3 regions of the Chelatococcus sp. YT9 genome follow, and region 2 is predicted to be linked to each of the others. Evidence: riboswitches for the same ligand, from Rfam matches in the RefSeq annotation. Region 2 holds a riboswitch; each other region holds the start of a gene.
What was found. Region 2 has a riboswitch for cobalamin ahead of metE (5-methyltetrahydropteroyltriglutamate--homocysteine S-methyltransferase). Riboswitches for the same ligand answer to the same signal wherever they lie in the genome.
Positions count from the first base shown of each region.

Region 1: linked by a shared signal. The riboswitch ahead of KIO76_RS07635 (ribonucleoside-diphosphate reductase subunit alpha) and the one ahead of metE (5-methyltetrahydropteroyltriglutamate--homocysteine S-methyltransferase) in region 2 are both predicted to bind cobalamin.
Region 3: linked by a shared signal. The riboswitch ahead of KIO76_RS10655 (CbtB domain-containing protein) and the one ahead of metE (5-methyltetrahydropteroyltriglutamate--homocysteine S-methyltransferase) in region 2 are both predicted to bind cobalamin.

Region 1 covers NZ_JAHBRW010000001.1:1,705,020-1,709,895, forward strand. The annotation lists gene KIO76_RS07625 (YqaA family protein) at 109-690, shown strand; gene KIO76_RS07630 (disulfide bond formation protein B) at 727-1,239, shown strand; cobalamin riboswitch at 1,302-1,510, shown strand; gene KIO76_RS07635 (ribonucleoside-diphosphate reductase subunit alpha) at 1,625-4,591, shown strand.
Region 2 covers NZ_JAHBRW010000003.1:170,546-175,421, forward strand. The annotation lists gene istB (IS21-like element helper ATPase IstB) at 1-351, opposite strand, end outside; gene istA (IS21 family transposase) at 351-1,850, opposite strand; gene KIO76_RS29895 (hypothetical protein) at 2,132-2,218, shown strand; cobalamin riboswitch at 2,374-2,576, shown strand; gene metE (5-methyltetrahydropteroyltriglutamate--homocysteine S-methyltransferase) at 2,689-4,876, shown strand, end outside.
Region 3 covers NZ_JAHBRW010000001.1:2,344,656-2,349,531, reverse strand. The annotation lists gene cobW (cobalamin biosynthesis protein CobW) at 1-875, opposite strand, end outside; gene KIO76_RS10665 (DUF1636 family protein) at 872-1,297, opposite strand; gene KIO76_RS10660 (CbtA family protein) at 1,294-2,064, opposite strand; gene KIO76_RS10655 (CbtB domain-containing protein) at 2,072-2,245, opposite strand; cobalamin riboswitch at 2,279-2,494, opposite strand; gene KIO76_RS10650 (MFS transporter) at 2,529-3,743, opposite strand; gene KIO76_RS10645 (aldo/keto reductase) at 3,763-4,707, opposite strand; gene KIO76_RS10640 (FUSC family protein) at 4,829-4,876, opposite strand, start outside.

The sequences.
Region 1 (4,876 bases), on a different contig from region 2:
CGTGCGCGCCTGGAAAACCGTGGCGTGAGTGCCGCGGCCTTGCGGATTTGGTAACCGCAACGCGTGATGGCGATAGACAAGATCGCCGTCGCAGCTTAAGCGGTCCGCATGCTGCGCCGCCTCTACGACTGGACATTGTCGCTTGCCGCAAGCCCTCGCGCTGCCTGGGCGCTGGCGCTCGTCTCTTTCGCCGAAAGCTCGTTCTTTCCGGTTCCCCCGGATGTGCTTCTCGTCCCCATGGCGCTGGCCCGGCCGGACAAGGCCTTCTTTTATGCCGGCGTGTGCACGGTCGCATCGGTCGTCGGCGGCCTGTTCGGCTATGCCATCGGTGCGCTGCTCTATGACACCCTCGGCGCCTGGATCATCCAGGCGTACGGGTATGGCGACAATGTCGAAGCTTTCCGGCAGGCCTATGCCGCCTATGGCGAGTGGATCATCCTGATCAAGGGTCTCACGCCGATCCCCTATAAGCTTGTCACCATCACATCCGGCTTTGCGGGCTATGATCTTTTCTGGTTCACGATACTGTCAATCATCACGCGAGGCCTGCGGTTCTATATTCTCGCCGCGCTGGTCAACCGTTTCGGGGCACCCGCCAAGGAAATCCTGGAGCGCAACCTCGGTCTGGCCGCAATCATCCTGTTTGCCACCATCATCGGCGGTTTCGTGGCTGTCCGCTATATATTCTAGGGGCGCATCGCAGGCGCCTCGCCTCACGAGCGTTCAATGTCCCTTCTCTCGCGTCCGCGCCTCATTGCATTAACGATTCTCGTCATTTGCGTCGCCCTCATCGGCGGCGCCTATTACTTTGAATATGTGCTGGGCCTGATGCCCTGCGAGCTCTGTCTGAAGCAGCGCCAGCCCTACTATCTTGCGATGCCCGTGGCGGCGGCGCTCGCGATCCTCCCCGATGAGCGGCGTGACCGGCTGTTCGGAAGCCTGCGCTGGATCGGCTTCGGCATCCTCGTCATCGCATTCCTCTATAATGCCGGCCTCGGGGTCTACCACAGCGGCGCCGAATGGCATTTGTGGCAGGGCCCCGCGGATTGCACGGGTCCGGTCAGCAACAATGTTGGCCTGAATGATTTCCTCAAGAACTTGCAGACCACCCGCGTCGTGCGCTGTGACGAGGCGGCCTGGCGTTTTCTCGGGGTGTCGCTAGCAGGATGGAGTGCTTTCGCCTCGCTCGGCTTGGCTGTCTTGGCGCTGGCTGGGCTCAGGACAGCGAGGAAGCGTTAACCCTGAGCGTGATCCCGGTCGGCAGCCATATCGCATATATTGACATAATGCGTCGGATACCCCCTATATCTAGTGGTCACGGTCGCTCGATTCGAGCGCGAGAGAGGGAATTCGGACACGGCGTTCGTGCGTCGTGAGGCCGGAGCTGCCCCCGCAACTGTAAGTGGCGAGTCTGCGTCCAACTGACGTCACTGACGCCGCAAGGCGTCGGGAAGGCAGGGCGTGGCCGGAGACCCACAGCCAGGAGACCTGCCGCGACGATTGAGATTGTCCTCGGGCGGGGTGCCCCGGTGGATCGCCAGGGCCAGCGTCGGCGTGACAGCCGAACGTTTTCGCTCGCGCGTCCGCTCGGCCTTTGCCCCCACATCATTGGGGTTTGTTGCCGATGTCCCTGACGACCGAAACCGCAGCCCAACCGTCCCACACGTCCAGGATGGCGATGGAGATGCCCCGCGCTGCCGCGGAGCCGGGCTACAAGCTCATCCGCCGCAACGGTGCCGTGACGCCATTCGACCCGTCCAAGATCGCCATCGCCTTGACCAAGGCCTTCCTCGCCGTCGAGGGATCGGGCGCCGCCGCCTCGCGCCGGGTGCATGACATCGTGGCGGATCTCACCGACCAGATCGTCACTGCGCTGATGCGCCGCGCCGATGCTGGGCGCACCTTTCACATCGAGGATGTGCAGGACCAGGTCGAGCTCGCGCTGATGCGTAGCGAGCACCACAAGGTGGCGCGCGCCTATGTGCTCTATCGCGAGGAGCGGGCGCGCGAGCGGGCTCGCGCCGCCGGTGAGGCGAAGGCGGTGACGCCCGAGCCGCGCCTTCGCATGAAGGGCGCCGACGGCGAGCTCGTGCCGCTCGACGAGGCCTGCCTTGCCGCCATCATCGCGGAAGCCTGCGCCGGCCTCGAAGGCGTGGCGCCGGAGGCAATCCTCGCGGAGGCGCGCCGCAACCTTTACGATGGCATCAGCCGGGACGAGCTGGCGCTCGCGCCGATCCTCGCGGCCCGCACCCTCGTTGAAACCGAGCCGGACTATGCCAAGGTCTCGGCGCGGCTCCTGAACGACAAGCTGCGGCGCGAGGCCCTGAGCTTCGTCTTCGGCCGGACGGAGGAGGCGGCCCAGGCCGAGATGGCCGAGCGCTACCCGAGCTATTTCCATGCCTATGTGAAGACGGGCATCGACAACGAACTGCTCGATCCGGAACTCGCGCGGTTCGACTTGACGCGTCTTGCCGCCGCGCTGAAGCCCGAGCGCGACCTCAATTTCGACTATCTCGGCTTCCAGACGCTCTACGACCGCTATTTCCTGCATGTGCGCGGCACCCGGTTCGAGCTGGCGCAGGCCTTCTTCATGCGCGTCGCCATGGGGGTTGCCCTGCGCGAGGTGGACCGGGAGGAGAAGGCGATCGAATTCTATGATCTCCTCTCATCCTTCCATTTCATGTGCTCGACGCCGACGCTGTTCAATGCCGGCACGCGCCGCTCGCAGCTCGCCTCCTGCTTCCTGACGACGGTGTCGGACGACCTCGACGGCATCTTCAAGGCCATCAAGGACAATGCCCTGCTCGCCAAATATTCCGGTGGTCTCGGCAATGACTGGACGCCGGTGCGCGGCCTCGGTGCCCATATCAAGGGCACCAACGGTGAGAGCCAGGGCGTCGTGCCCTTCCTGAAGGTGGCCAACGACACGGCGATAGCCGTGAACCAGGGCGGCAAGAGGAAGGGCGCGGTCTGCGCCTATCTCGAGACCTGGCACGTGGATATCGAGGAATTCCTCGATCTCAGGAAGAACACCGGCGACGACCGCCGCCGCACCCACGACATGAACACCGCCAACTGGGTGCCGGACCTCTTCATGCAGCGCGTCGAGGCGGACGGCCCGTGGACGCTGTTCTCGCCGGACGAGGTGCCGGACCTGCACGATCTCTACGGGCCAGCCTTCCGCGAGGCTTACGAGGCCTATGAGGCGAAGGCCGCGCGCGGGGAGATGAAGGTGTCCAAGCAGGTCCGGGCGCTTGACCTCTGGCGGCGCATGCTGACCATGCTGTTCGAGACCGGCCATCCCTGGCTCACCTTCAAGGATCCCTGCAACATCCGCTCGCCCCAGGGGCATGTCGGCGTGGTGCATTCCTCGAACCTCTGCACCGAGATCACGCTGAACACCTCCCATGACGAGGTCGCCGTCTGCAATCTCGGCTCCGTCAATCTGGCGGCGCATGTCACGGCCGACGGCCTCGATATGGAGAAGCTGGCGCGCACGGTCAGAACCGCGATGCGCATGCTCGACAATGTCATCGACATCAATTTCTACACGATCCCGGAGGCACGCCGCTCGAACCTGCGCCACCGGCCGGTCGGCCTCGGGCTGATGGGCTTTCAGGATGCCCTGCAGACCCTGCGCGTTCCCTATGGCTCGGACGCGGCGGTTGCCTTCGCGGACGAGAGCATGGAGGCGATCTCCTTCCATGCCATCGCGTCCTCGGTCGATCTGGCAGCCGAGCGCGGCCGCTATTCGTCCTTCGAGGGGTCGCTGTGGTCGCGCGGGATTCTGCCGATCGATTCCGTCCGCCTGCTGGCGGAGGCACGCGGCATTGCGCCTGACGATGCAGTCGGCGAAGGCGTTCTCGAGCTCTCGTCAAGGCTCGATTGGGAGGGGCTGCGCCAGCGCGTGGTGACGACCGGCCTGCGCAATTCCAACTGCATGGCGATCGCGCCCACGGCGACGATCTCCAATATCTGCGGGGTCAGCCAATCGATCGAGCCCGCCTACCAGAACCTCTTCGTGAAATCGAACATGTCGGGGGACTTCACCGTGGTAAACGCCGCGCTGGTGCGCGACCTCAAGGCGCGCGGCCTGTGGGACGAGGTGATGGTGTCGGATCTCAAATATTTCGACGGCAGCGTCGGCCAGATCGACCGGGTGCCCGACGATCTCAAGGCGCTCTATGCGACGGCCTTCGAGATCGATTCGGCGTGGCTGATCGAGGCGGCCGCCCGCCGGCAGAAATGGATCGACCAGTCACAATCGCTCAACCTCTATATCGCCAACCCGTCCGGCAGGAAGCTCGACACGCTCTATCGTCTGGCGTGGCAGCGCGGCCTGAAGACCACCTACTACCTGCGCTCGCGCTCCGCGACCCATGTCGAGAAGTCGACGCTGAAGGGCACGGACGGCAAGCTCAACGCAGTTTCCGCAGTGGTGCCGGCTGCTGCGCTAGCAGCCTCGCCGATCCTTGTCGCCGCGACACGCGGCGTTGGCGGGGCTCGCGTGAGTGAAGCTGAAGCGGAACTGGGAACGGCGTGGGGCAAGGCCTGCTCGATCGACGATCCTGATTGCGAAGCCTGCCAGTAAGGCCGGCGCCTGCCCGGAATCGGATTCCTCACCCCTGGGACAATCGACGTTCAAGAACTGCCTAAGCATTCCCATCGTCATCACCGGGCTTGTCCCCGAAATCGGGTTTACCCGATTTCGGCTCCTGATAGGGAACTCGGCAACAGCCGAGTTCCTGTGATCCCGACCGGAAAGGCGCCTCAATACATCGGGATGGCCTGGACAAGCCCGGCCATGACAGCTGAGAATACTGAATGTCGATTGAGCCTAGAGGGAAGGGGTTGCCCGCAGTGCAGGGGCGGGGTG
Region 2 (4,876 bases):
CGCGATGGCGAGATGGGTCTTGCCGGTCCCGGTGCCTCCGACCAGGACGACATTGCGCTGATGAGCCAGGAAGTTCCCGCCGGCGAGATCATGGACGAGCGTCTCGTTGATCGGGGTGCCGTCGAAGGCGAAGTCGGCGACATCCTTGGCGAGCGGCAGCTTGGCGATGGTGATCTGATACTTGATCGAACGAGCCTGCTTCTCGGCGATCTCGGCTGCGAGCAGGTCGCCGACGACGCGCTGCGGCTCGTGCTGGCGCTTCACCGCCGAGGCGATGATCTCGTCGAAGGCGGCCTTCATGCCATAGAGCTTGAGCTCGCCCATGGTGGCGAGAATCTCCGAGCGTTCCATCACACGGCTCTCCTGAGGCTGTCGTAGCGGGCACAATCGGCGGTGGGCTCATGGCGCAGGCGCAACGCATCGGGCGTCATGATCGTGATCGCTGCCGCGGGCTCGCGGCGCCGGGCCAGGATGTTGATGATCACGTCGGCGGAGTGGACGCCCTGCCGAAGGGCGTCCGCGCAGGCAGCTTCGACGGCGGGCAACCCGTCGCTCAGCACCGCGGTCAGGATCTCGACCATCTGCCGATCGCCGTCTTGAACGGCCGCGAGCTTGCGCCGGACCCGATCGATCGCGCCGGGCAGGACCCAATCCTTGAAGGGGGCGCCGTTACGCAGGGCTCCCGGCTTGCGAGCCAGCACCGGGACATAGTGCCAAGGATCGTAGATGGTCTGGTCGCGGCCATAGCAGCGGGGATGCTCGCCGACGATACGCCCGTCCTGGCGCAGCTCGACCCGATCGGCATAGGCGCGGATCTCGACGGGACGCCCGACCGCACTCGCGATGACCGAGTACTTGTTGTTGTCGAAGCGCACGAGGCAGGTCTTCGACACCGAGGCTGGCAGTGAGTGGAAACCATCGAACCGCCCCGCGTAAGGCACCAGGCTCGGGCGCTCGGCTTCGAACATCTCCCAGATCGTGCGGTCACGCTGTTCGGGATGGCGGTGAGCCTTGGCGTAGCGGAGCACCTGATCCATCAGCCAGGCGTTCAACTCGTCGTAGTTCTTGACCCGCAGCCGTGGGGCGAAGAAGCGCTCGCGCACGAGCCCGACCTGGTTCTCGACCTGCCCCTTCTCCCAGCCCGAGGCCGGCGTACAGGCGACGGGATCGACCAGGTAATGGCTGCACATCTGCTGGAAGCGGCGATTATAGGCCCGCTCCTTGCCGACGAAGATCGTCTCCACCGCGGTCTTCATGTTGTCGTAGATGCCGCGCGTGCAGGCGCCCTTGAAGAAGGCGAAGGCCCGGTCATGGGCGTCGAAGACCATCTCCTGGCTCTCGCGCGGATAGGCCCGCACGAACAGCATGCGCGAGTGACAAAGCCGGACATGCGCCACCTTCACCTGGGTCGTCGCGCCATTGATGACGACGATCTCGTGGCTCCAGTCGAACTGATAGGCCTCGCCGGGCGCGAAGCTCAAAGGCACATAGGCGTCGGCCGTGACGGCGGATTGCTCGCGGCGCCAGCCTCGCGCATAGCGACGCACGGCATCGTATCCGCCCTCGTAGCCGAGATCCCGCAGTTCTTCGAAGAGCCGGATCAGCGTCAGGCGCTCGCGGGCCGGCTTGCCGTCGTTCGCCATCAGCAGCCGATCCAGCTCAGGGCGCCAGGGTCCAATCTTCGGCTGCGGCTGAACCTTCCGCTCATACTCGAACGACGTCGCACCCGAGCGTAGCACCTTCCGCACCGTGTTCCGGGAGACATGCAGCTCGCGGGCGATCTCCTTGATCGTCTTCCCACGGATCGAAAACTCGCGCCGGATCCGCGCAATCGTATCCACGCCCTTCATCCCCCGCCCGCCCATCCGAAACCAGGACGGGCAGTCTCACCGAAACCGGCTCAAGGGGGTCAAAGTTGGACGCCGATCCCCCGCCTCATGGGGTCAAACTTGCACGCCGAAACACAATCCAGCGCAAGGCGCCAGGCCTCGACTTCGGCTGCAGTTGAACTTTCTGCGCATATTCAAAGGACATCGCGAGCGAACGCAACACCTTCCGAACTGTGTTCCGAGACACATGCAGATGGTGACGCATCTCTTTGATCGACTTTACGGAAACAGGCTTCTACGGCGTGAAATGCACGCCGCACTACGATATGGGCATGGTCATGCTCATTCAGGTCGGTACCGAAGAACCCTCCTCAGCTGCCTTGCCGTAAGGAATGCCAAAAGATGCGGCGAAACGCTTTGGGCAGATCATTGAACGCGCCAGAAAAGCTTCGGCGAAGTAAGTTCGTGTCAGCTTGAAGGACGTCCCGCGACGTAGAGATATAAACAATTCTTTATATAACGTTGACTTCCCTCTCCCGGCATCTCAAGATGCCCATGCCATGGTTCCCTGACATGCCGGCTGCGGCGCGTCGGGGCTAAGAGGGAAGCCGGTGAAATGCCGGCGCTGCCCCCGCAACTGTAAGCGGCGAGCCGATGCCCACGATGTCACTTAGGCGATAGCCTTGGGAAGACGGGTGGAGGCGACGACCTGCGAGCCAGGAGACCTGCCGTGGCGAACAACGTCCACGGGCGGGGTGTCCCGGTGGTGCGCTCGACGGCTCGCCCGGATCTCTGTTCGGCCGGGCGATCGTCCCGCGTCCGCTCTGGCCTTTGCCCCCAAACTTTTGGGGTTAAGCCTATGTCTCAACTATCATCCGTTGCCGTCGCGACGCTCGGCACGCCGCGCATCGGTCCGCGCCGCGAACTCAAGATCGCGCTTGAGAATTTCTGGTCCGGCAAGTCCAACGAGAAGGCACTTCTGGAAGCCGCCGCAGCTCTGCGCGCGGCCAACTGGGCGCGCCAGAAATCCCAGGGGATCACGGTCATTCCCTCCAATGACTTTTCCTTCTACGATCAGGTACTCGACACCAGCGTGATGGTCGGCGCCATCCCCGCGGCCTATGGCTGGACGGGCGGACCAGTATCGCTTGCGACCTATTTCGCGATGGCGCGCGGGTCGCAGGGTGATGAGCAACGTAACGCCTGCGGCCATAGCCACCACGATCATGGCGCGTCCCACGGCGTGCCGGCACAGGAAATGACGAAGTGGTTCGACACCAACTATCATTACATGGTGCCAGAATTCGAAGCCGGGCAGCGCTTCGAACTCGCCTCGCTCAAGGCGGTCGATGAATACCGCGAGGCAAAGTCCCTCGGCTTCGAGACCCGTCCGGTCCTGCTCGGCCCCGTCACCTTCCTGCGCCTCGGCAAGGCAAAGGATCCGTCCTTCGACCCGCTGACGCTTCTGGGTGATCTGCTGCCGGTCTATGTCGATGTCCTGCGCCGGCTTGCCGCCAATGGCGCGACATGGGTCCAGATCGACGAGCCCTGCCTGGTGCTCGATCTCGACGAACCCGCGCGCGAGGCGCTGCGTCGCACCTATGCGCTGTTCGCCCATGCCTTGCCGGATCTGAAAATCATGCTCGCCACCTATTTCGGCGGCATCGGCGATAACCTGGACACCGCGCTCTCGCTGCCCGTCGCGGGCCTCCATATCGATCTGGTGCGTGCGCCGGAGCAGCGCGATGCTGTTCTCGCCAAGGCGCCGCGTGGCATCGTCCTGTCACTAGGTGTCGTCGATGGCCGCAATATCTGGCGCACGGATCTCGAGAAAATCCTTTCCCGCGTGGCGCCCGTCGCCGCCAAGCGCGGCACCGACCATGTCCAGATCGCGCCATCCTGCTCGCTGCTGCACAGCCCGATCGACCTCGAACTGGAAACGAACCTCGATTCCGAAGTGAAGGGCTGGCTCGCCTTCGCCGTGCAGAAGATGGGTGAACTGGCGACACTCGGCCGCGCGCTCACGGAGGGACGCGACAGCGTCAAGGACGCTCTTTCCGCCTCGACGGCAGCCGTCGCCGCCCGCAAGGCTTCTCCCAAAGTCAACGCCGCGATCGTCGCCGGGCGCTTGGCGGCCGTGACGGAAGCCTTCGTCCGCCGCAAGAACGCCTTCCCGAGCCGGGCTCGGCTGCAGCGCGAGCGCTTCAACCTTCCCGCCTTCCCCACCACGACCATCGGCTCCTTCCCGCAAACCCCGGAGGTCCGCAAGGCACGCGCCGCCCATGACAAGGGGCAACTCGACGCGACCGACTATGAAGCCTTCCTGCGCGAGGAAACGGCGCGCGCCGTGCGCTGGCAGGAGGAGATCGGTCTCGACGTGCTTGTTCACGGCGAATTCGAGCGCAACGACATGGTCCAGTATTTCGGCGAGCAGCTCGCGGGCTTCGCCTTCACGCGCCATGGCTGGGTGCAGAGTTATGGTTCGCGTTGCGTGCGCCCGCCGATCCTTTACGGCGACGTCTCGCGCCCGAAGCCGATGACCGTGGAATGGTGGCGCTATGCCCAGTCGCTGACCACGAAGCCCATGAAGGCGATGCTGACCGGGCCGGTGACGATCCTCAACTGGTCCTTCATCCGCGACGACATCCCACGCAGCGATGCGGCCAGGCAGATCGCGCTCGCCATCCGTGATGAGGTGCTTGATCTGGAGCAGGCGGGCGCCGCCATGATCCAGATCGACGAGGCGGCTCTGCGTGAGGGCTTGCCGCTGCGCCACGGGGACTGGAAGCATTATCTCGACTGGGCCGTCGAAAGCTTCCGCCTGTGCTCGTCAGGCGTCGGTGACGAAACCCAGATCCACACGCATATGTGCTACTCGGAGTTCAACCAGATCATCGATGCCATCGCGGCGATGGATGCCGACGTGATCTCGATCGAGACCTCACGGTCGAAGATGGAGCTGCTGGAGGCATTCCGTAGTTACGAGTATCCGAACGAGATCGGCCCGGGCGTCTATGACATCCACTCGCCGCGCGTGCCCGATGTCG
Region 3 (4,876 bases), on a different contig from region 2:
AAGCCTTTGATGCGCAGGATGTCGTGGGCTTCGGCCGCGGCCTTGAGCCGGGCGACCACCACCTCCGTGTCATCCTGCTCGGGGATTTCGACGACGAACGAGTCGAAGTCGTCGTGATCGTGCTCCTCTTCCGCGTCGTGATGGGAGGGACGGGCATCGAGGTCGCTTTCGGCGGCGGCACCGAGGCCGAGCAGCACTTTGGGATCGACCACGCCCTCGCGGGTGGTGACGACCTTCACGGCGCGCGGCACGGTTTCCGCGATCTCGGCACGCACCCGCGCCTCGTCATCGCCGGTGAGAAGGTCCGCCTTGTTGAGGATGACGAGATCGGCCGAGAGCAGCTGATCCTCGAACACCTCCTCGAGGGGATTGTCGTGGTCGAGCGAGGGATCGGCTGCGCGCTGGCGGGCGAGCGCCTCGGGATCGTCGGCGAAACGCCCGGCGGCGGTTGCCGCGCCGTCGACCACGGTGATGACGCCGTCGACAGTGACGCGCGAGGCGATCGCCGGCCAGTTGAAGGCCTTGACCAAAGGCTTCGGCAGCGCGAGCCCCGAGGTCTCGATGAGAATATGCTCCGGCGGCTCGGCCTTGGCGAGCAGGCCCTCCAACGCCGGGATGAAATCATCCGCGACCGTGCAGCAGAGGCAGCCGTTGGCGAGCTCGACGATATTGTCCTCCGGGCAGGCCTCGACGCCGCAGCCCTTCAGGATCTCGCCGTCGATCCCGACATCGCCGAACTCGTTGACGATGACGGCGAGCCGGCGCCCGTCCGCGTTGGTGAGCACGTGGCGCAGGAGGCTCGTCTTGCCGGCGCCGAGAAAGCCGGTGACGATCGTGCAGGGAACCTTGGCCGTAGCCGCAACAGGGGAAGTCATGACGTCGTTTCCATCTTGCAGGCGAGCGCGATCTTGCAGGCGAGCGGCGGAACGCGCGCGACCACACCCTTGCGGATCGGCTGCGGGCGCTCACGCCAGGGAATGATGCCATCCGCCGCCACCGTATACTGGCGGGCAGCCAGGACGAGATCGTCGAGATGCTGATCGGCGTCGAGATCGCCGATCACGTAGGTCCATTTGCCGGGCGCCGCGAAAGCCACCGTGCAGGGCCGGCGGCAGACCGAGAGGCATTCCACGGGCGTCACCGTGACGTCCGCATCGCCTGCCAGGCGGTCAGCCAGCGTCCGCACCAGACCGCGTCCCGGCTCGTCATACGGCCCTTCCGTCGCACCGTCCTGCCGCCGCCGGCAGGTGACGCAGACCATCAGGGTCGTCGGCGCGACGGCTGCCGGCGGGTTCATGCCGAGCGCCGGGCAAAACGCGGCCAGAAGAACCCCACGGCGACCGCGACCGCCGCCCACAACGCCGCGTGCACGACGAGCGAGGCCGCTGCGAAATGGCCGGCAAGCTCGGCGGGGGCCCCGCTGGCATAGGCCTCCGGATGCGGCGCGCCGACGACATGCGGCGCGACGAGGAGGACGAAGCCAAGGATCTTCGCCCAGACGGCCGGCGTGCGGATGAGAAGCCACAGCGCGACGGCCGTCGCGACGGCGGTGGAGATCCACCAGATCTGGCGCGCGACCAGCGGCCCGGCCGCACTGCCCGGCAGCTCTGGGGCGAGCCCCAACGCAGGCGCGAGGCCGGTTGCGACGAAGGCCGCCGCCGCGAAGGCGAGCGCGTTCCTGATATTGATCGTCTCGCCCGCCACAAGGAGAGCCGCCAGCAGGATCAAGGCAAAGCCGATCGCTGTGACGATGGTGGTGAGCCCGGTGAAGGCCGAGCGCTCCAGGCCATCGGCGGGGCTCCAGCCCTCGGCATGGTCGCCGCCCTCCCCGGCTGGCGCATGCGCCTTGATGACGTTATGAGCCAGGACGACGCCCGATGTCTGAACCATGTGGGCGCCGAACAGACCGGCGGCCATGCCGTCGAGCGCGGCCGCGCTCTCGGGCTTCTCGAATTTTTCCCCAGCCAGGATCAGCGGAGTCGTGGTGAAATGCTGCAGGACCGCGATCGCAAGTCCCGCAACAAGGCCGGCCACAAGGGCAACGGCCAGCACACGATTGAACATGCCGCGATCAGTGGCAGGGAAAGCTCAGCGCATGGCGCGTGTCATGGGCCGCGTTGTGGACGGCCTCGGGATGCGCGAAGCCCGTCACGAAAACGAGCGCGACGCCCATCGCAAAGGCGACGAGGGCAACTTTCAGAACCTCAGCGCGAGAACCTAGTCCCGCAACGGCAACATTCGACACCGCGACCTCCTTCACTGCCCCACCGGCAGTTCCATGGCTTCCATCGCGAAGGCAGGTCTCCTGGCTTGCGGATCATCGGTGCGAACCGCCTTCCCAGATCGCCGCCGGAAAGACGGCAGATCCAGTGGCTGTCGTGGTTCGCGCCTCAACCGCTCACAGTTGCGGGGGCAGCTCCGGCCTTGGGGCAACGCGCCCCGCACCGGTATTCCCTTTTGACCTCTCACGAGGACCGTCGCGTCAGGCAGCTAGACGCCCACTTCCACCAAAAGTCAACGCGGAATCCTTATTCCACAAGCCGGTCGCGGTGGAGCAGCGCCGGAAAGAGGCGGGTCCACACCACCGCGATCGCGATGGTACCGAGGCCGCCCAGCGCGACCGCCGGCGCGGCGCCGATGAAGGCCGCGAGTGTACCCGACTCGAATTCGCCAAGCTGGTTGGAAGCGCCGATGAACACCGTGTTCACGGCGGCAACCCGGCCGCGCATGGTATCCGGTGTATCGGCCTGCACGAGCGTCTGGCGGACGAACACGCTGATCATGTCCGAGGCGCCGAGGATGACCAACGCACCGAGCGAGAGATAGAAGTTCGTCGAAAGGCCGAACACGATGGTCGCCAGCCCGAACAGGATGACGGCAGCGAACATCCGCTTACCGGCATTCCGGGCGATGGGACGATGCGCCAGTAACAGAGCCATTGCGGCCGCACCAACCGCCGGGGCGCTGCGCAGGAGCCCAAGGCCCACCGGACCGATATGCAGTATGTCGCTGGCATAGATGGGAAGGAGCGCGGTGGCACCGCCGAGCAACACGCCGAAGAGGTCGAGCGTGATGGCACCGAAGAGAACCGGCTTGCCACGGATGAAAGTCAATCCCGCGATGAGTGTCGACCAGTCGACCTTGGGCGGTGGAACCTTTTCCGCGCGCAGGCGGATCAATGTGACCGCGACCGCTGCCACCAGGAAGAGCAAGGCCGCGCCCCCGAAGGCCACATGGGCACCCGCTATATACAGGAGGCCGCCGATCGCCGGACCCGCAATGACAGCGACCTGGCCGACCGATGAACTCCAGGCAATGGCCTGCCCGAAGAGGGCGCGGGGCACCAGGTTCGGGACGAATGCTTGGCTTGCCGGCTGGTAGAAGGCCCGCGCTACGCCCATTAGCACGACGAGCGCATAGAGGGGCCATACCTCGGGCGGCTGCCAGATGGCGAAGAGAGCGAGGCCCACACAGATGAACGTGTTCAGTGCGAAACAGGCCATCATGATGAGCCGACGGTCGACCCGATCCGCCACGTGACCGGTCACAAGCACGAGGCTGATAACTGGCAGAAAGGCCGCGAGACCCACCAGTCCGAGCGCAAGCGCACTGCCGGTCAGGTCGTAGACCAGCCAGCCGACGGCGATATCGGTGATCTGCTGCGCGATCGACGCGCAAAAGCGCGCGCTGAGGAAAAGGGAGAAATCCCGCTCCCGGAAGATCCGCCAACTGGACGATGACATGGACGGTGTTCGGCTCCGCTCAGGCTGGCGTGCCGGTGATGCGATCGATCTCAGCCATGTCCTCCGCCGTCAGGCGCCAACCGGCCGCCTTGATGTTCGCCTCTACCTGCTCCGGCTTGGTGGCGCCTGCGATCACGCTCGCGACGAGCGGCCGCGCTGCGAGCCAGCTGAAGGCGAGTTCAAGCAGGCTGTGGCCACGCGCCTCGGCGAAGCCTCGCAGGGCCTCGACCACGTTCCAGTTCCGGTCATTGAAGTAGCGATCGGCATAGCGCTGCTCGGCGAAGCGTGTGCCGGGCGGCGGCGCCTCGCCCCGCTTGTACTTGCCCGTCAACAGTCCACTCGCCAGCGGGAAGAAGGGCAGAAGGCCGAAGCCGTAGCGGGACGCGGCTGGCACGAGCTCCCGCTCGATCCCGCGCTCGACCAGACTGTACTCGTCCTGGACGGAGGCGAAGCCGTTGATGCCGAGCTGGCGCGCCGTGAAATGCGCCTCGACCACCTGCCAGCCCGGCAGATTCGAGCAACCGATATAGCGGACCTTGCCGTCGCGGATAAGATCGTCGAGGGCGCGCAAGGTTTCCTCGATCGGCGTCAGCGGATCGGGGCGATGCAACTGATAGAGGTCGATCCAGTCCGTCTTGAGGCGCTTCAGGCTGGCCTCGACGGCGGCCATGATATAGCGGCGCGAGCCGCCCCTGAGCACATCCACGTCGTCCATCGCCATGCCGAATTTGGTGGCGAGCACGATGTCCTTGCGGCGCGGACCAAGGACTTCCCCGAGGTGGTTTTCCGAACCACCGCGGTTGCCATAGACGTCGGCCGTGTCGAACAGGGTGATCCCCGCGTCGATCGCCTTGTGCACGACGCGCCGCGTCGCCTCCACATCAAGCCGGCCGCCGAAGTTGTTGCAGCCAAGGCCAACTACCGAGACGCGCAGGCCCGACCGGCCGAGATTGCGGATTTCCATGGCATTTCCCCGAGATTAAAACCGAGTCCCTGATCACGCACCGAGGCGATGCCGGAGGGCTCTTGGCCTCCGATTGTGACGGAACCCGCGGCGAAGTGTCATGCAAATTGCGAATACGAGCTCAGGCGGGTGTGAGGCGGTGCAGCTTGCCGCTCATCATCCACATTAC